Regions from separate parts of the Paenibacillus sp. FSL W8-0439 genome, predicted to be linked through region 2. Evidence: riboswitches for the same ligand, from Rfam matches in the RefSeq annotation. Region 2 holds a riboswitch; the other holds the start of a gene.
The links. A riboswitch is a leader RNA that binds a small molecule or an ion and turns the genes downstream of it on or off. The one in region 2 is predicted to bind S-adenosylmethionine.
Positions count from the first base shown of each region.

Region 1: linked by a shared signal. The riboswitch ahead of MKX36_RS20080 (methionine ABC transporter ATP-binding protein) and the one ahead of metA (homoserine O-acetyltransferase MetA) in region 2 are both predicted to bind S-adenosylmethionine.

Region 1 covers NZ_JBBPAK010000001.1:4,657,548-4,668,014, reverse strand. Annotated here, with positions in the region: gene MKX36_RS20110 (putative polysaccharide biosynthesis protein) at 1-772, shown strand, start outside; gene MKX36_RS20105 (DUF2515 family protein) at 790-2,079, opposite strand; gene MKX36_RS20100 (thioredoxin family protein) at 2,315-2,659, shown strand; gene MKX36_RS20095 (COX15/CtaA family protein) at 2,875-3,807, shown strand; gene MKX36_RS20090 (UbiD family decarboxylase) at 3,937-5,703, shown strand; gene MKX36_RS20085 (Cthe_2314 family HEPN domain-containing protein) at 5,759-6,478, shown strand; SAM riboswitch class I at 6,609-6,747, shown strand; gene MKX36_RS20080 (methionine ABC transporter ATP-binding protein) at 6,884-7,906, shown strand; gene MKX36_RS20075 (methionine ABC transporter permease) at 7,903-8,571, shown strand; gene MKX36_RS20070 (MetQ/NlpA family ABC transporter substrate-binding protein) at 8,646-9,488, shown strand; gene MKX36_RS20065 (SDR family oxidoreductase) at 9,632-10,396, shown strand.
Region 2 covers NZ_JBBPAK010000001.1:1,660,665-1,671,131, forward strand. Annotated here, with positions in the region: gene MKX36_RS07150 (aminotransferase class I/II-fold pyridoxal phosphate-dependent enzyme) at 1-1,071, shown strand, start outside; gene MKX36_RS07155 (aspartyl-phosphate phosphatase Spo0E family protein) at 1,186-1,392, shown strand; gene MKX36_RS07160 (hypothetical protein) at 1,493-2,062, shown strand; gene MKX36_RS07165 (cob(I)yrinic acid a,c-diamide adenosyltransferase) at 2,081-2,644, shown strand; gene MKX36_RS07170 (RluA family pseudouridine synthase) at 2,666-3,622, shown strand; gene MKX36_RS07175 (arsenate reductase family protein) at 3,665-4,030, shown strand; gene MKX36_RS07180 (5'-3' exonuclease) at 4,103-4,999, shown strand; gene MKX36_RS07185 (ROK family protein) at 5,217-6,095, shown strand; gene MKX36_RS07190 (HRDC domain-containing protein) at 6,260-7,267, shown strand; gene corA (magnesium/cobalt transporter CorA) at 7,388-8,323, opposite strand; SAM riboswitch class I at 8,873-8,998, shown strand; gene metA (homoserine O-acetyltransferase MetA) at 9,116-10,033, shown strand; gene MKX36_RS07205 (PLP-dependent transferase) at 10,158-10,467, shown strand, end outside.

The DNA.
Region 1 (10,467 bases), 3.0 Mb from region 2:
GGCACAGAGTGTGGCAGGTATTCCTCCAATTTTGGCCATTGCACTCAGTCAATCGCTCATTCCGATCATTTCGGCGGCTTTTGCCCGTAAGGATGAACAGCATTTACAAAATCAGATGACGCTTGCCTTGCGTATCTCTATTTTGACCGGAATGCCGATTGTGTTGGCTTTATGTGTAACTGCATATTCTATTAATGGTCTGTTGTTCAGCTCGCTTGGAGGCAGCGGAATTATCGCTGTTTTGACACTCGGAACGATCTTCCAGATTACGATGATGACTTCTAATTCGATATTGATCGGTATGGGCAAGCCGCGTATTTCAATGGTCAATGTGATGGTTGGTATCGTCGTGAAGTTGGCAGCGAGCTGGCTGCTGGCTGGTTGGCTTGGAATTTACGGAATTATTGCCGCAACCGGATTATGTTTTCTCGTCATTACGTTGCTGAATTTGCGTGTGCTGAAAGGTATTGTTACTTTCTCAATCATGGGCCGTCGCTGGGCAGGCTTCCTAACCGCTGTCGTAGTCTCGGGAGCTATCGGGTACGGAGTAAATGAAGCCTGCATTTTGCTGGTACACCTGATGCCTGCGCGTGTAGCCTTCTTGATCGCGTGCTGTATTGCCGGAGCAGTTGTACTGGTATGCTACTTGGTATTGCTGGTTGTATTGCGCGTATTGCGCAGGGACGAGCTGGGCAACTATCCGCGTATGTTGCAGAAGGTATTGCGTCCGTTAATGCGCCTACAGCGTGAGTCCACTGGACAACGAAGCTAAAAGAATCCTTCCTCTGTTCAATGAAAGGACCTAAAGCTGTTATGAGCATCATGGGCCATTGCTGTTTTTTGTATGCCGTGGCGATGCTCATGGCGCATAGCAAATAACAGAGGCCGTCTTGGTTCACTAATATGCCCAAGTGTAGAACCGTCCTGAAACCAGTCATAACGGGGAATCGGATCATAGGCTGTATCTGACCAGACGGCGTTCAGTTCTGGGCTGTACAGACGTTGACTTGGCGGGAGCCATTCATGTGCTAAAAGCGTTGCACTCTCTTCTGGAGAGCGCAGCGCTTTTTGTTCATTCGGAGTGAACAGTCCCGGCCAATAGTCGCTGCGAGAACCGGTATGCGGCACGCTGGCAGCAAATGCGGATGCCTGATCCAGTACCTGCTGATGGCCAAATAACATAGCGTAGAGACTTTTGCCAAAGCCGATCCGCTCGTCCAGATGGCCGAAACGCTCCATGACAAGTCCGGCAAGGCCACCGTTTAGCCCAAGCGGAAATATAACTTGATTGAGCTGAAGCCAGTCATGCAAATAAAAGCCCGGCTTGTGTGTCACAAATTTTTGAAAATACGGATCTTTCACGACACGTCCTTCAATATAGTTTTGTTCATTAATAATGAGCGCCACCGTCAAAAGAGAACTATCCCGCCAAGCCCAGAAACGTTCCCAAAAGGGCTTCATGAATGGCGAAACGTGAAAATAGGGCAACAAATGGAAGCAACTTCGTCCCAAATGACGGCTGTGCATGTAAAGCTGCAACTGTGGATAAGCGTCCTGAAAAATAAGGGCGTTACAGCGCTCAAGTAGTCGATACAGCCACTCCTTTTCCTGTTCGCCAAACAGGTCGCCAATGAGCTCTCCTTTCAGATCAGTCATATTATAGCCGCCATTACGAGAAACCAGATGGGCCAGTAATGCCCAGTGTAATTCCGGGTAGCCACGATAGCATTCAAGGTAAGCGGCAGTGCGCGTGATGTTGCTGCGATTCTCCTGTGCTGTATCGTTCTTGATCCGCTCCAGCAGCTCACAGTCTGTTTCGCATAAGGGCATATTAAGAGAAGAGGGACGCGTAGCGGGTCCGTTCACCAGCATTAATGCTTCAGCTTCATTCATGGCGGCTTGTGCCGAATGATAATCCCACGGCAGTTCACGTAAGGGATAGCGTAATTTACGGGATTCGGTCCAGGCCGCACGTTTGCCCTCCCATGCCTCCTCCGCAAAACGCGGAACGGAGCCGAGTAGCTTGAGCCCTCCCTGAAGCTGTCGAGATGCGACATGGAGCCATTCGGTGAGAGACATGTTTAAATAACCTCCTTTCAAGTGCAGGCATCCCCGTATTCCACTAAGTATGTTGGGTATGCTGTTAGAATGTCGTCGCTTATGTGGATTCTTAAGTATATCTTTAGTATGCCTCAATGAGAGGGCTTCCAATCGGCATGTGAGCATAATAGGGGAGTGTGCAAAAGCTTCACTTGGCGTTACAATAGAAACTACAGGATTTCCTGCATAAAAGAAGTTCAAGGAGGAATTATGTATGCAAAAAATCGTCTCTCATGAAGACTTTAATAAGGCAATATCCACTTCAGGTGTAACGGTAGCTGTGTTTAAGGCGGACTGGTGCGGAGATTGTCATTTTATTGATCCGTTCATGCCTGATGTGGAACAACAATATGCAGACAAGCTTACATTAATTGAAATTGATGTAGAGCAGGCCGAAAGTGTCAGTCAAGAGCAAAATGTTCTAGGGATTCCCAGCTTTATCGCTTACAGTGAAGGGCGAGAACTGGTACGTCTGGTGAACAGGCTGCGTAAATCCCGCGAGGAAATCGAGCAGTTTTTGGACCGGGCTGTAGAAGTCCATGCTAACTTGGCAAAATAAATGATAACGGTATGTATGAGGGCTCCGAAGGGAAACCTAATCATCACGATATACAGAAAGCCGCTTCCTTCCGAAGGAGGCGGCTTTCTTACGGACACGTTCACATTTTGTCAACAAAGCTCGTATGTCAAGGAACGATATATCAGTTATAATTACTATAAGTGATCATTTCACAACATCTAAAGTGAATAAATATTATATTTGGAAGGATACGGGTGAATTCATTGAATAACAAAATCAGAATATTAAAATGGCTGGCACTCGTAACATGTATTGTCATGTTTTTGGCTACCTTCGGTGGAGGTGTCGTGACGCGAACGGATTCGGGTCTCGGCTGTGGACGAGAATTCCCGCTTTGTAATGGTAAGCTGGTTCCGGCACATACCATCGCGTCCCTTATTGAGTTCTCTCATCGCTCCGTCAGTGCCATGGCCGGAATTCTTTCTATCGCCTCGTTTGTCGGCTTTTTGCTGTTTATGAAGCATCGGAAGGATTTACAGCTATTCTCGTTGCTTACGCTATTGTTTGTTATCATACAAGGTGCGATGGGGGCGTTGGCTGTCATCTTCTCCCAATCGGCTGCAGTCATGGGACTGCATTTTGGCTTTGCGCTTATCGCTTTTGCCAGTGCGACTATGATGACGCTGGGAGCCTGGCAGGAGCATGCGGATTCACGCTACACTCCACGTCTGATTCCTGGGCGTGTCAGTCGGGGCTATCGTAACTTTATATGGCTATCAACGATCTATACCTATATTGCTGTTTATTCAGGAGCGTTGCTTAGTCATTCGGTCATCCAGAAGGTTGTAAATATTGGGGGCTTCATATCTCCACTGCTGCTTCATCAGATTTCAGCCGGACTGCTGTTCGTCATTATTTTGGCTGTGGGTCACTACTCGTACCGTTATCACCCGAATCACCGGGATATTCGTACCCTAGGTGTCGTATCGGTCGTATTGATCATACTTCAAGTGGTGATTGGCATTATCCTGCTGTACGTCAACAGACCTGAAATTTATATGTTTATCGTGCTGGGACATATGCTGGTGATTGCATCGTTGTTCTCCATTTTGGCTTATCTGAGCTATCGTGTATGGCAATTGTCACCGGACCGCAAGCTTGTTCCGACCCAAGCACAGCGTACCTAAGCATTTCGTAGATCATTATAAAACGTATTTTGCCCAAGAGGCGTTGAAACACGTATAATAACATCATAAGAAACAAACCAGGCCCACGAGTTTCTCGAGGGCTTGATTTGCTTAGGAGGAATCATCCAGTTGATCTACCAGAATTTGCGCCAATTTATTGAAGCGCTGCGAAAAGAAAATGATCTTAAAATTATAGAAGCACCTGTCGATCCTTATTTGGAGCTGGCTGAAATCCACCGGAGAGTCATTGAGGAAGAAGGTCCGGCACTGCTGTTTACCAATGTCAAAGGAACCCCGTTTCCTGTCGCCAGTAATTTGTTTGGCACGAATCGCCGTGTGGACATGGCTTTTGGCCCTCGTCCAGAGCAACTGATGGATGCAATTGTAGGTGCGACCAAGACGCTGCTTCCACCTACACCCAAAGCGTTGTGGAATGAACGTGGCCTGATTAAGGACATGCTAAAAGTAGGACTAAAAACAGTATCTCATAACGAAGCTCCTGTATTGGGCGTTCGCCGTACGGATGCTCCGCTGGCTCCGCTGCCTAGAGTAACCAGTTGGCACGAGGATGGAGGACCGTTCATTACGCTTCCGCTCGTGTATACCGAAAAGCCAGGCCAGTCCAAGGACCATAATTTGGGGATGTATCGCATCCAGATTTATGATGATCAGACGACAGGGATTCATTGGCAAATCCATAAAGGCGGCGGCTTCCATTATCATGAGGCAGAGCTGCGTAATGAGCCGTTGCCTACGACGATCATCATCGGTGGCCCGCCTGCTCTGATTGCGTCTGCCATTGCTCCTGCCCCGGAAAACTTGCCAGAGCTGTTGCTGGCTTCTCTGATTATGGGGGGCAAGCTGCCCATGACAGAAGACCCGCTTGGAGGCCATCGCATTCCGGCAGAAGCCGAGTTTGCGATCAGCGGCTATGTGCCGCCTCATGAACGTCGCCCGGAAGGGCCGTTTGGCGATCATTTTGGCTATTACTCATTACAACATGATTTCCCTGTGTTTCATGTCAAACATATGCATCACCGCAAAGATGCCATTTATCCGGCAACCATTGTAGGTAAGCCACGGCAGGAAGACTACTATCTCGGCGAATTTTTGCAACGTCTGTTGTCGCCCGCCTATCCGCTTGTGATGCCTTCCGTCAAGTCGTTATGGGCATATGCAGAAACAGGTGTACACGCGCTGGCAGCGGCAGTCGTACGTGAAAGCTACTCCCGTGAAGCGCTGGTATCCGGCTTTACCATTCTGGGTCAAGGTCAATTGTCGTTGACCAAATTCCTGATGCTGACGGATCGGGTGATCGATTTATCCGACTTTAACCTGTTGCTAGAAACCATTTTGGAGCGATTTAATCCAGCCAGAGATTTGTTTATTTTTAACCATACGTCTCACGATACACTCGATTACACGGGCCGCAAGCTGAATCACGGCAGCAAGGCGATTCTGATGGGGGTAGGCGAACCTGTGCGTGAATTGCCTCGCGTTTATGAAGGCGGCGATCTGCCGGGAATTCGTGAAATCGAACCCTATTGCGGAGGTTGCCTCGTTATATCCGGCTCGTCCTTTGAGCAGGAGCCTGAACTCGCTGCGCGTGTATTGGAGCGATTAGCTGCGGGTGAGCAAGAGTGGCCGCTTGTCTTTATCGTGGACGATGCCAAAGAAGTTGTTCGCTCCCAAGCCTCGTTCCTGTGGACGGTATTCACACGCTTTAACCCCGCTACAGATATGTACGCCGACAGCGAAGTACGTTTGCATCACCTGAACTATAAGCTGCCGATTGTAGTGGATGCACGTATGAAGCCAGGCTACCCTGATGAGGTGCTACCGCGTGAGGATATAGTTAAGCTTGTAGATCAACGGTGGACGAGTTATTTCGCTTGACGCCAATTCAAGCATCTAACAGCCGGATTTTACAGATATGAAGGAGGCGTGAAGCATGATACGCAAGCTGTTGGGCGAGCCCCCACGTGAAAATCATGGCGTCCTGCTGGATGCCATGAATAGCATGTCAGACATGTTACATTTGCTGGAACGGCAAATCCAGGCCAGTGGTGATCCTACCCATGACTTTCGGAAGGCGGATATTTTAACACGTGGTCTGATGTCGTCTTTGGATGAACTGGAGCAGAGCCATCATGCTGCCGCCTTTTTCCGTATGAAAGTGAAAGCCGGATACGCTGAAGATATGAGCAAGGAGGAAAAATCCGATTATGCTTTGTATGTTTTCTTTTATAAGGATGGGTTTGTGCGGGTATTCTCTATTTTGGATAAGCTTGGTAATTGGATGAATGATTTGTATGATTTAAAAACAGGGCAGTATAAGGCGCATTATTCGTATTTTACCGTGTTGAGACAGCTCAAGTATCTCAAAATGCATTCTGTATTGACTGATAATTTAAATGATATCAAGGACACATACAACGATGCCATCAATCGCCTGCGTAAGCGTCGAAATACGGAAATACACTATATGAACACGGAAATGCAGGATGATCTCTGGCAACGTCACCGTGCTTTATATGGCAAAATCCAACTGGAGGACCTTGATCACCATCTGGAAGATTTGCAGCAGGGCTTGGAAATGGTATGCCAGTCGCTATCAAACGCATTTTCTTATACTGCGAAACAATGGGAGAACCGGGCAGTGCGCCCATAATTATGACAGAAAATATCCTTTGACAAAGCAATGTAAACTATCTATACTGAAACCTAGTTTCAGAAAAATGCTTGAATTATTTTTTTTATATAAACTTAACGGACAGCTAAAGCTGGAGTTTAACATATTTTTCTTATCCAGAGAGGTGGAGGGACTGGCCCGATGAAGCCCGGCAACCCGTTCTTTCCCGGTGTAATGCACCGGGAGGGAACATATGGTGCTAATTCCTACAAAACCGCTAGAGTTATAGCGATTTTGGCAGATGAGAAAAGGTTCGCAAGGTGGGGCCCTTTTCATTCTGTGAAAGGGGCTCTTTTTTGTATAAATAAATAGTGATTTTATACAATCCCGAGAGATGACAACTGGTTAACAGGGTAAGAAAGAAGTGAAGGAGGTCGCAGCACGTTGATAGAGCTTAAGCAATTAACCAAGCATTATGGTAAAGGTAACCGACGCGTTAATGCGTTGTCCGGGTTGAACCTTTCTATAAAGCGTGGAGAAATATTCGGGGTGATTGGTCATTCCGGGGCGGGCAAAAGTACGTTGATCCGCTGTATTAATTTATTGGAACGCCCTACTTCAGGCGAAGTATGGGTAGATGGGGTTAACCTTGTGACTGTGAGTCAAGCCCAGTTACAGAAGCAACGTCGCAAAATCGGAATGATTTTTCAACATTTTAATTTGTTGTCTTCGGCGACAGTGTATGACAACATTGCATTTCCATTGCGGCTGGTAAATACCCCAAAGCAGGAGCTAGACAAGAAAGTTCGCGAGCTGCTGGAATTGGTGGGTCTGAAAGAACACAGTGGAAAATATCCGTCACAGCTCTCAGGTGGACAGAAGCAGCGGGTAGGGATTGCACGGGCACTGGCTAGTGATCCGCATGTGCTGCTGTGTGACGAAGCGACGTCTGCGCTTGATCCGCAGACGACAGGGTCTATCCTGAAATTGCTGTTGGATATTAACCAGCGCTTTAATTTGACTATCGTATTGATTACTCATGAGATGCATGTCATTCAAAGTATATGTGATCGAGTTGGCGTCATTCATGAGGGCGATATCGTGGAGCAAGGTCCGGTGGCGGAAGCGTTTTTGAAGCCACAGCATCAGGTGACTAAGGATTTTATCCAGCGGGAGGCAGAACATCCTGAGGAATTACAAGCAGCGATTGCAGCAGCAGGTAGCGGCGAATCGGCACAGGTGGTACGTATCTCCTTCTTGGGCAGTAAAACTTATGATGCAATTCTATCGCGTACGACTCGAAGTACAGGTGTTGATTTTGCAATCTTACAGGGCACCATCTCTACGATTAAAAACGTACCGTATGGACAGCTGATCGTTCGTTTTGAAGGAAACCATTCAGATATAGAACATACGCTGCGCGAAGTGTCAGGGCAAGGACTCGATGTGGAGGTGATCGGACAATGAGCGAACTTGATTTTTCGCAAGTGAGTTGGGAAGAGCTAGGGAATTCTACTCTGGAAACCCTTCAGATGCTCGGGGCATCTGCATTGTTCACCCTCGTTATTGGTTTGCCGCTCGGTATATTGTTGTTTCTGGCAAGCCGTTCCTCGTTGACTCTGATGAAGGTGATATACGTTGTATTATCTTTCGTCGTTAACATTTTGCGTTCCGTACCATTTATCATCTTGATCGTCGCACTTATTCCTTTTACACGATCGTTGGTAGGTACCTCGACCGGGGTGCTGGGAACCATTCCGCCATTGGTTATCGGGGCTGCTCCTTTCTTCGCACGTCTTGTCGAAACGTCACTGCGTGAAGTGGACAAGGGTGTCATTGAAGCTGCACAAGCGATGGGGGCTTCGACAGGACAAATTATCCGGCGTGTGCTGTTACGTGAGGCACTGCCGGGCCTGCTCGCCGCATTAACCATTACCGTCGTTACACTCGTATCCTACACGGCAATGTCCGGGATGATCGGGGGCGGTGGACTGGGTACACTGGCTATCAACTACGGCTATTATCGTTACGAAACGGCTGTAATGATCGTTGCGGTCGTGCTGATGGTCGTATTGGTTCAATTGCTGCAAATGGCGGGAGACCGTCTCGTGCGGCATTATACTCGAAAATAGGGAAAACATATAGATATCCTTATTGATCAGGACGTCTGATCCTGAATATTACAAATTATTGGAGGGGTAACAACATGAAGAAATGGGTATTGGCTGTATTGAGCTTGACATTAATTGCGGTACTGGCTGCTTGCGGTACAAAGAGCACAACATCGGATACAAACAATGCGGCCGAAAATACAGGCGGGTCACCCCGTGAAGTCGAACTGAAAGTTGGAGCTTCTCCTGTGCCTCATGCGGAAATTTTGGAAGCAATCAAGCCTCAGTTGGAAAAAGAAGGGGTTCGTCTTCAAGTCGTTCAGTTTAACGACTATGTACAGCCGAACGTGCAATTGTTTGACAAGCAACTGGATGCTAACTTTTATCAACATGTACCTTACCTGAATGTGATGAACAAAGAGCGTAAAATGGATCTGGTTTCTGTTGGCGCGGTTCATCTGGAGCCATTCGGTATCTACTCCCAAAAATATAAAAAGCTTGATGAACTTCCAGATGGTGCAACAGTAGCCATTCCGAACGATGCAACCAATGGAGGTCGTGCATTGCTGCTGTTGGAGAAACAAGGTCTGATCAAGCTGAAAGATGCTAGCAACATTGAAGCTACTGTAAAAGATATTACTGAAAATAAGAAAAACCTGAAGTTCAAGGAGCTGGAAGCAGCTATGCTGCCACGTCAGTTGCCTGAAGTGGATATTGCGTTGATCAACACGAACTACGCTTTGGAAGCCAAGCTGAATCCGACCAAGGATGCATTGGCACTGGAAGACAAAGATTCACCATATGCTAACGTGCTGGTAGCACGTCCTGATAATAAAGATTCCGAAGCGATCCAAAAACTGCTTAAAGCTTTGCAATCTCCAGAAACTAAAAAATTCATTGAAGACAAATATCAAGGCGCAATTATCCCTGCATTTTAAGCAGAAACTAAGAATGCGCTGAACGTAAACCCCAGCTTCTCTTGAACAAGAGGACTGGGGTTTCTTTTTGGTTGGAGTTGTAGGGATTGCTTAAATATTTTATACTTGGGGGTGACCGTTCTCTGTGAAGAGGAGGAAAACTGTTGAGAGACAAAGTCGCACTCATAACGGGTAGTGCCAAAGGTTTAGGTAAAATGACCGCTCTGCGTCTGGCTGATGAAGGTTGTGACATTGCCCTGAATTATGTCCATAGCCAGGCTGAAGCCGAAGCACTTAAGCGGGTAATTGAGTCTAAGGGAGTACGCTGCCTGTCTTTACAAGCAGATATCTCGGTTCAGGAAGATATCACCAGGCTGATCGGTGAAGTGCAGGATCGGCTGGGCGGAGTCGATATTATGGTGAATAATGCTGGACCGTTCATCCGGGAACGCCGTCTGTTTGCGGATTACAGTGTGGCTGAGATTCATGCCATGATACAGGGGAATCTGGTCGGTACCATGTTGCTGGATCATTTGGTATTGCCGCACATGCGTAGCCAGCAATGGGGACGTATTATTCATTTTGGCTTTGGTCATGCTGGAGAAGCAAGGGCTTGGCCGCATCGCGCCGTCTACGCAGCTGCTAAGGTGGGGCTGGTGTCTTTTACGAAGTCACTGGCTGTAGAGGAAGCTCCCCATGGCATCACGGTCAATATGATCTGTCCCGGGGATATCCGAGGAGCGAACAAGGAAAAGTCGATTGCCGATGTCATCGGCATGCAGGATACAGAGACACCGCGTGGGCGTCCAGGAAGCGGAGAGGACATTGCGCGAGTGATCGCCTATTTGTGTGAGGAGCATTCGGATTTTATAACGGGTAATATTATGGATGTGTCCGGAGGGTTGGACCCCATTCGGCCAACCATATAAGATCGAGAGATCCTTTAGACGTTGTAACACAAAAAAGAGTCTTGAGCTTCGTTACCGAAGTCAAGACTCTC
Region 2 (10,467 bases):
GGGGTAGGCGAACCCGATTTTACAACCCCTTGGCACATGCGGGAAGCCTGTGTCTATTCATTGGAGCGAGGCTTCACCAGCTATACATCTAATGCGGGAACGCCAGAACTGCGTGAAGCGATTAGTGAGTATCTGAATGAGCAATTTGACGTCCGCTATGATCCTAAAAATGAGATTATCGTAACAGTTGGAGGTAGCGAGGCGATTGATCTTGCGTTGCGCGCCTTAATTGTACCTGGTGATGAAATTCTTGTGCCTGAGCCGTGTTACATCTCCTATTCTCCAATCACTTCGATTGGAGGCGGGATTCCGGTCGGCATTGAAACGTTTGCCAAGGACGAGTTTAAGCTGACGGCTGAGGCGCTGGAGGCCAAAATTACACCTAAATCCAAGGTGCTAATTTTATGCTATCCGAGCAACCCGACCGGTGCTACGATGACTTATGAAGATTGGCTTCCGATTGCAGAAATCGTGGAAAAACATGATTTGATCGTCATCTCTGATGAAATCTATGCCGAATTGAATTATGGCGATAAGCACGTCAGCTTTGCTTCGGTACCAGGTATGATGGATCGTACGATTCTCGTCAGTGGTTTTTCCAAAGCCTTCGCTATGACTGGCTGGCGTATTGGATATACTTGCGGGCATCCTGATTTGATTGCTGCTATGCTCAAAATCCATCAGTACACCGTCATGTGTGCGCCCTCTATGGGCCAAGTTGCAGCCTTGGAAGGCTTGCGAAATGGTATGGGTGAAAAAGATCGAATGGTAGAAGCCTATAATCAGCGTCGTCGTCTGATGGTTGAGGGATTCCGTGACATTGGTCTGGAATGCCACGAGCCAAGAGGGGCTTTTTACGTTTTCCCGAGTATTCAAAGCACAGGCCTCAGCTCGGATGAATTTGCACAGCGCCTACTGGCAGAGGCCAAAGTTGCGGCTGTACCGGGCAATGTGTTTGGTTTGGGAGGCGAAGGGTATCTTCGTTGCTCATACGCGACTTCTGTCACTCAGCTGACGGAAGCTTTGGATCGAATTGGTCATTTTGTAGAAAAAGTGAAAAAAGAAGGTTAAATTTATTTTTTTATGGGTAATTCATAGAAAATAGTCTTTTATTTCTAAATTTCTATGCTATAATTTGAAATCGGAAGCAGGAAGTTCAATTTTTCAATTACAGGAGGAGTGCTCATGTCATATGTTGGATATAATTCGCCGAGTTCAATAGGATACGACATTTCCCTGGAAGATGAAATTTTGTTCCTGCGCAATGAGATGATGCGGACGTTTCAGGAAGAGCAGTCCTTGACCTCTGATCTTGTCATCGAGATTAGCTGCAAACTAGATTTGAAAATCAATGAATACATGAAGCTGTACGGTACGGAATGCAGAGTGTAACTGTGTGAAGTCACCATAGCTACGAAGAAGGCCGCAGGGCCTTCTTTTTTTGCGTTCACAACTTATGATATATTAGTGGCATGGAAGAGGGGGCGTACAGATGAAAGCAGGGCTAAAAAGGCTATCGCCATGGATCATCGGAATCATAGCACTTGTACTATTGGCTGGATGTGGGGGGCGAGACAAGGACAGCTTCTCCATATTTATTATGGATAAAGGGGATGCTTCAGTCATTCGTGACGAGCTGGCACAAAAGCTTAAGGATAAGCTGGGCGAACAGGCTCCGACAATCGAGATTTCAGTCAGCCCACTGTATAATCAGCAGAAGCTGGTCGTAGAATATGCGGCCGGAGAACATGATTTGTTTCTTTTGCCGGAAGAGGACATGAAGTTGTATGGACAAAATGGTTCGAATCTACCCTTAGATGATGCCTTTGACAAGAAGACATATGCCCGGGGTGTATTCGAAGGCGGCGTATTTAAGAAAAAGGAGCAAGGGGAAGAAGGAACGGATGTCATCAAGGAAACTCATTTGTTCGGAATTCCGGTGGAGCAGATGAAGATGTTTAAGGACCTAAAATATAACTCAAACACATTATTTGCTACCGTACCGCCACGCACAAGCAATAAGGAAGAAGCCATCAAGGTGCTGAAAGCACTCACAGAATGATAAAGGGGATGAAAAAGTATGGGGATTTATACCAGAACAGGTGATGAAGGACAAACTTCTGTGATCGGCGGTCGAGTGTCTAAAGATGACGACCGTGTGGAGGCGTACGGTACCATTGACGAGCTGAACAGCTTTGTAGGACAAGCGATCAGCTTTGCCGAAGGGGAAAAGTTTGCGGACATTCGGACTCAATTGGAAGAAATACAGCAGGAGCTGTTCGATTGTGGTTCAGATTTGGCGTTTGTTAAAATCAGTGAAAGTAAATATAAGGTCAAAGACGAGCTGGCAGAGCGGCTGGAAGGCTGGATTGATGCATGCCAGGAGGAAAATCCGAAGGTGGAACGCTTTATTATCCCGGGAGGCAGTACATTATCTTCGACGCTTCATGTTTGCCGCACGGTTTGCCGACGTGCGGAACGCCGTGCTGTTACACTAGGTAAGCACACAGATATCAATCCTGCGGTACGTCGGTATTTGAACCGCCTATCCGATTATTTCTTTGTTGTGGCTCGCACTGCGAATGTACGTCAGGGTGTACCTGATGTCGAATATGTTCGCAGCAAAAAAGTGTTCCGCAAATAAGGAGGCAATCAGGAATTTGTGATGAGCTTGTACTATGAACCTATCGTATATATGATCCCTCCTGAGGAGGAGGGCATGCTGCTGAAGACCATTCTACAAAAACGTATGAACATTTCTCGCAAGCTCATATCCAAACTCAAGCTGACCGAACAGGGGATCTTGCTGAACGGGATACGTGTGTATATCAGTGTAAAGGTGAAGTCCGGGGATCGAGTAGAGATCCGCATGGAGCGCGAGCGTTCCGATGATATTTTACCGGAACCCATTCCTTTTGAGATTTTGTTTGAGGATGAACATCTGTTAGTAGTGAACAAGGCGGCGGGGATGATTGTCCATCCGACTCACGGTCATTACACAGGAACGCTGGCGAACGGGGTTGTGCATTATTGGCAGACCAAGGGAGAGCTGTTTCGGTTTCGTCCTGTTCATCGTCTTGATCAGGAGACGACCGGCGTGCTGGTTGTAGCTAAAAATCCGTATGTACACCAGCATATTTCCGAACAGATGATTGCGGGAACGGTGGACAAGCGCTATACAGCTTTGGTGCATGGGCGCCCTGAGCAGCAGGAAGGCAGGGTGGACGGACCGATTGACCGCAACCCGGATAATCCGCATTTGCGTATGGTGACTCCAGATGGTTATCCTGCCCTTACGCTATATAAGCTGGAGGAAGTATGGAGCGAAGGAAGCCGCATCAGTCTAAAATTGGAATCCGGACGTACGCACCAAATTCGGGTTCACATGACATATATCGGATGCCCGTTGATCGGAGACAAAATGTACCGGATTCCACCCGATGACGCTGTGCAACGTGAGCGATATGATCAGCTTGATGCCAAGATGCCTCGACAAGCCCTGCATGCTTCAGAATTATCCTTGGTGCACCCTGTGACCGGGGAGCGAATGACGTTTTGTGCTCCTCTACCGGATGATATGATCGGAATGCAAGCGCTATTAAGGGCTCAATATCCAGAATAAATATTCAACAAAGATTGAAACCAAATGGAGGTTAATCTAGCGATGAGCCAACTGAAAGTATACCAGTATTCTAAATGCAGCACCTGTCGTAATGCAGTGAAATGGCTGCAAAACAAGGGGCATGAGACGGAACTGATTCCTATTTTTGAACAACCGCCCGGCCCGGAGGAATTGGAAGACTTGATAAAAAAAAGCGGGCTGGAACTGAAAAAGTTTTTCAATACGAGCGGTGAAGTATACAAAGAATTAAAGCTGAAAGATAAGCTTGGAGACATGAGCCGTGAAGAGCAAATTTCGCTTTTGTCCTCGAATGGAAGATTAATTAAACGCCCGATTGTAACTGACGGGAATAAAGTAACCGTAGGATTCAAAGAGGAAACATTTGAGGGGACATGGGGAGCTCAGTAAAGCCCAATTTACCCCCACATTATGTTATACTGTGAGGGTTAAATATTATGATGAATGGGAGCAATACAATCTGTGACACAACGCAATGAACAATCCGTAATGCTGGTTGACGGCATGGCTCTGCTTTTTCGTGCTTATTATGCAACCGCTGCAAACGGTTATATCCGTCGTACAAAAGCTGGAGTACCAACGAACGCCATATATGGTTTTATTCGATATTTTTGGGATGCAGTTCAAACCTTTAATCCTACACATGTCATTTGCTGCTGGGATATGGGTGGAACGACATTCCGTGGGGAACATTTTGCTGCGTATAAGGGCAACCGTGCCGACGCGCCAGATGATTTGATTCCTCAATTTACTTTGATCCGTGAAGTGACGGACAGCCTCGGCATTCCCAACATTGGGGCGGAAGGCTTTGAAGCGGATGATTGTATCGGTACGCTCGCACGTCATTATTCGCAAAATGAGGATATGGATGTCATGATTCTCTCGGGAGATCATGATTTACTTCAATTGGTAGATGAGCGGACACGGGTCATTATTATGAAAAAAGGGCATGGAAATTATATGGTATATACCCCGGAGACCCTGCTGTCAGAAAAAGGGCTTAAGCCAAGCCAAGTGGTCGACCTCAAAGGCTTGATGGGTGATGCAAGTGACAATTACCCGGGAGTACGCGGAATCGGTGAGAAAACTGCCCTCAAGCTGGTGCAGGAGTACGACTCCATTGAAGGCATTCTGGAAAATCTGGATCAATTGACTCCATCGGTTCGTAAAAAGATCGAGAGTGATTTGGATATGCTGCATCTTTCACGCAAACTTGCTAAGATTCACTGTGATGTGCCTGTTGCGTGTGCTTTAGACAGCTGTCTGTTGACGCTGGATCACGTGCAAATTGTCGATAAGTTTGAGCAGCTTGAAATGAAGAGCTTGTGTACGTTGATGGGTGTCGCAACCGGATCATAATGAAGCTGTTAGGCTTGTGCTGTGCATTTCAGGTGGACTAAGTTATATAGGGATGCTGGCGCTTGGTGCGTTAGTGTCCTTATTTGTATACAACTAACTCAGCTTAGATATATAACCATGTGAAGGATTTTATACAATTGTGATAAGGGGATTGACCTTAGGCTCGTTTCAGGTGAATATAATGGAGAGAGATCATGGAGAGGGGATTACAGCAGCTATGACAGTATTGGGAGCAATTGAGGCAGGCGGTACCAAATTTGTATGTGGAATTGGAAATGAACGAGGAGAAGTATTGGAAAGAGCAAGCTTTCCAACAACGACTCCAGCAGAAACCATGGAGAATGTCATTGCATTTTTTGAAGGCAAGGAGATTGAAGCGCTGGGCGTAGGCTCGTTCGGACCGATTGATCCTATCGAAGGCAGTGATACATATGGTTATATTACAACAACGCCAAAGCCGCACTGGGGAAATTATAATCTGATTGGCAAACTGAAGGAGCATTTCGATGTACCTATGGGGTTTGACACGGATGTGAATGGAGCAGCACTGGGTGAGTCCATTTGGGGTGCGGCTAAAGGATTGGACAACTGTCTGTATATTACAATAGGTACAGGCATCGGAGCGGGTGCTTTGGTTGGCGGAAAGCTGGTACATGGATTATCCCACCCGGAAATGGGACATATTTTGGTACGTCGTCATCCAGAAGATCACTATGAGGGCACATGTCCATATCATGGAGATTGTCTGGAAGGACTGGCAGCGGGGCCAGCACTCGAAAAAAGATGGAAGGTTAAAGGGCATGAGCTTTCTGTGGATCACCCGGCCTGGGAAATGGAGGCGCATTATCTGGCCCAGGCTTTAATGAGCTATGTATTAATCCTGTCACCGCAAAAAATTATTATGGGCGGCGGAGTCATGAAGCAGGATCAATTGTTCCCGCTCATTCGTACCAAGCTTCAACAACTTTTAAATGGGTACGTACAGCATCCGAGTCTGACTACAGAAATTGAGCAATATATCGTATCTCCGGGCTTGGGTGACAATGCTGGATTGTGCGGTGCTCTGGCTTTGGCCAAGGAAAAGCTGAATTCTTAGAATTTATGGTTGACGGTACTCCAAGGTCCGGTTATCATATAGGCAACAGCATAGTACGGATCAAAAAGGGAAGCACCTTTCTTGCGAATACGCAGGATAGGTGCTTTTTTTGCGTTGTGTATTGTGCGAGTCAGTCATTTTAACCTTATGAGGGAGGAAGAACCATGGAGATTGTATTTTTAAATCGCTTGTCCAAACGGAATGAACAGGGCTGTGAGGACTTTGCGCAGGTATGGATCGGACAACATGAAGGGGGATGGAGTGCAGGCTGGAGCACACATCATGTACCAGATGAAAGTATAGACGACCTTTGGTATGAAGGCAGTTTGTGGCAGGAATTACTGCATGTATACCGTCATGAGCTGGCACTCAAGATGGCTGAGGGCTACAGGCCTCTAATTCATGGCGTTTTTCATGAGCAAGAAGGATCATCAGGACGTGGACAAACGCTACAAAAGCTGTATTGCTATAGTGATTTGTTTCCGCGTGATGAGGTGTATGAACAATTAACATTGTGGAGACGGCAAAAGGCAGCAACTGAGCGAAAAGCACCTTATTTTATCGCTACGAATCGACTACTTCGACTCATCAGCGTCTATCTTCCTCATACCGAAGAAGAATTGTTAGAACTACCTGGTATGGGCCTGGGTAAGGTGTCGCAATATGGGACGGAGCTATTGGCTATAACGAAACAAAATGATCGGACCACGCCCTTTCCGCTGAACTGGGTAACAGAGACACTTGAAGAAGAAGATTTTTTGTCATGGCTGTACAAGCAAAAAGAAAACCAGTACAGACAGGAACTGAATAAGTTTAGCCTGACTAGAGCGATTATCGAAGGCATTTCGGACGGTCTTTCACTGGAGCATATCGGAATGAAGACAGGCTTGCACCGTCGAGAAATGATTGAAGCTGTGGAGCATTTGGATAGGGATGGAATGGATATGGAGAACCTGATCCGCAAGGAATTGGCACATGTATCAGAGGAGGAGCAGGCAGCCATCTGGTCTGCTTATGCAGAGTTGGGAGATACGCTGCTCAAGCCCATTATGCTAAAAGTGTATGGAGAAGAAAAAGCGACGGAAGCAGGGCTGGATCAAATTTATGAGCGACTGCGACTGATTCGTATACGGTTCCGCCATCAGGAGATACCTGACCGACATGTTGGATAATATAGAGACGATTGAAAGTGTCCTAAAGTACAAATAAGGTGCAGCATAAAAAAAGCAGCAGCGAGTTCCTCATAGGACTCGGCTGCTGCTTTTGATGACCAAGCTTGAAAACCAAATAATTCAAACCCAATCCTTCTTGCGGAAAATACAGAACATACTGACACCTAGTGCCACCATAATCCCAATGACGACAAAATAACCATAACGTGTATGAAGCTCAGGCATATTATCAAAGTTCATCCCATATATTCCGGTAATGACCGTCAACGGCATAAATACGGTTGTAATGGCGGTAAACACACGCATGATTTCATTAGCACGGTTGGCGATACTTGACTGATAAGCTTCTCTAAGGTTCCCCATCAAGTCGCGATAAGTTTCGAAAGTCTCCGAAATTTTCACAGCATTTTCATAAATGTCGCTAAAATATTTTTGTAGTTGATCGTCGATAAGCCGCAAATCCCGTTTGTTCAGGGTATTGATGACTTCCTTTTGCGGGCCGAGCACTTTTTTTAGCCATAGAATCTCACTGCGCAATCCGATGATTTCGTTCAAGTGCGACTTTTTCGTATGCATTAGAATGTCTTCTTCCAGCTTTTCAATACGAACTTCAATCCGGTCACCAACCAGAAAATAGTTATCAACGATCAAATCGACCAACAGATACATAAAACGGTCAGGCTGGCTAACTTCCTGCTCCCACAGCATAGGCTTGAGAGTACGAAGCTCATTGATTTTCTGCTTGGTCACCGTAATGATAAAATGGCGGCCGAGAAAAATGTTCAAAGCACGCAAAAATATTTCTTCATCATCAAAACGAATACTATTTACAACGATAAAATAATGGCTTTCATAAATTTCAATCTTTGGACGCTGTTCTTCTTCACTCAAACAGTCTTCTACTGCAAGATCATGCATAGAAAATAAGGGCTGAAGCACTGTCAGATCCTCGACATCGGCATCAATCCAATAAAAGCCTTCTGCCGGTGCAGTGAGCGCCATTTCAATTTCTTCGACAGGGGTAAAAACCCCGTTGTTAACCAAACGGATTTTCATATATGTCACTCCTTATGCTCCGTCGTAACGGAAATACGTTTACCTTAAGCATAAGGAATGGACTCAGTTAGCCAGTTAGCCGGTGCGGGTAAGCGTGCATACCATCAAAAGCAGAAGGCTTTTGGAGCATGCGGAGCCTGGCGTCCCGTCTTTCGGCAAGCTGAAGTCATTCCTATGCTGTTGTTCAGGGATCGCCGCCTATTCGGACTCGGGTCGCCTTCCATTCCGGATTCACCTCACAAATGTTCTTTTTTAGGTTGCCACAGTATCGAAGAAAACACTCTAATCTACACTGTTGCACCGTATTTTTGCCTATTAGCACTTGTATAGTATAACGCTCGGCCTACGGCCTTTCAAGGGCAAAATCATGGGCTAAATCAACAGCAGTCATATGAGCTTCTGCGAAAGGGGGCATATGATTTAACCTATGGAAAAGGTAGACAAAATGTGAATGCAGGGCACAAATTTACAAGTCCATCTTGACGAAGCCCAGCCGATGCATTAAAGTGAACAACAAGAACTTTGTGAACCCAAAATGAATATAGCGAAATCTTATCAAGAGCAGGTGGAGGGACTAGCCCGATGATACCCGGCAACCGGCGATTTTATCGCACGGTGCTAATTCTTGCAGGACTCGCGCTTTGTACAAAGAAGCGTAGCCCTGACAGATGAGAGAGGCGCATATGGATACAAATATGACCTTTCTCTAACCGAGAAAGGTCTTTTTATTATATGCCCGGCATCTCTACCAGACGATTTTCGCACAACTTACCGATCAAGGAGTGAGTTTACATGCCGATTAAAATTCCAGATACACTGCCTGCTAAGGAAGTACTGGAGGGCGAAAATATTTTCGTAATGGACGAAAGCCTGGCTTATCATCAGGATATTCGTCCGTTGCGCATCGCCATTTTGAATTTGATGCCTACGAAGGAAACAACGGAAACCCAACTGTTGCGTCTGGTCGGCAATACGCCGTTACAAGTGGATGTCACGTTGGTGCATATGAAGTCACATGTATCTAAAAATACATCGCAAGAATATTTGAACATGTTTTATAAAACGTTTGATGAGATCAAGAACAGTCGTTTTGACGGCATGATTATTACAGGAGCCCCCGTAGAACAACTTGAGTTTGAGGATGTGACCTACTGGGAGGAGATCCGGCAAATCTTTGAGTGGACGAAAACAAATGTTACTTCGACCATGCATATCTGTTGGGCCTCACAGGCAGGCTTATACCATCATTTCAATGTTCCGAAATACGGGCTCGATACCAAATGCTTTGGGGTATTCCCACACACCGTTATTAAACCTAAAGTGAAACTGCTACGCGGCTTTGATGAACTGTTTTATGCTCCCCACTCTCGGCATACCGAGGTTCGGCGGGAAGATATTGACCATATTGCCGAATTAGAAGTTTTATCCGAATCCGAGGAAGCTGGAGTGTACCTGGTAGCCACGCTTGATGGTAAACAAATTTTTGTAACAGGGCATTCTGAATATGACCCACTTTCGCTGAAATGGGAATACGATCGCGATATAGCCAAAGGACTGGATATTGACGTCCCCAAAAATTATTATCCTAATGATGATCCTGGACGCATACCGCCCTCGATCTGGCGGGCTCATGCCAATTTATTATTTTCAAATTGGCTTAACTATTATGTATACCAAGAAACACCTTATGATATCGGACCTCAGATTTAAAAATGGGCTTGTAGTTTACCCTTATACAGTACCACCTTGCAGTAGCGCAGCAGTATAGTCTTGGACATCCATTTTTGCAGCATATGTTATAGCACCTACTATGGAAGTGAACAGGAGGATTCATATGAGTGTTAAGCAGTGGAGAATCGAAAGCAGATTGGCACAAATCGGTTCAGTAGAGGAGCCAGTAACCGGGGCTGTTAATTACCCGATTTACCAATCTACGGCGTTCCGCCATCCCCGTCTGGGTCAAAGCACAGGGTTTGATTACATTCGGACGATTAATCCCACGCGAAAGGTACTGGAAGAGGCTGCTGCTGCACTTGAATCTGGTGATGCAGGCTTTGCTTGCAGCTCAGGTATGGCAGCGCTGCAAACGGTATTTGCTTTGTTTGGACAGGGAGACCACCTCATTGTATCGCTGGATCTTTATG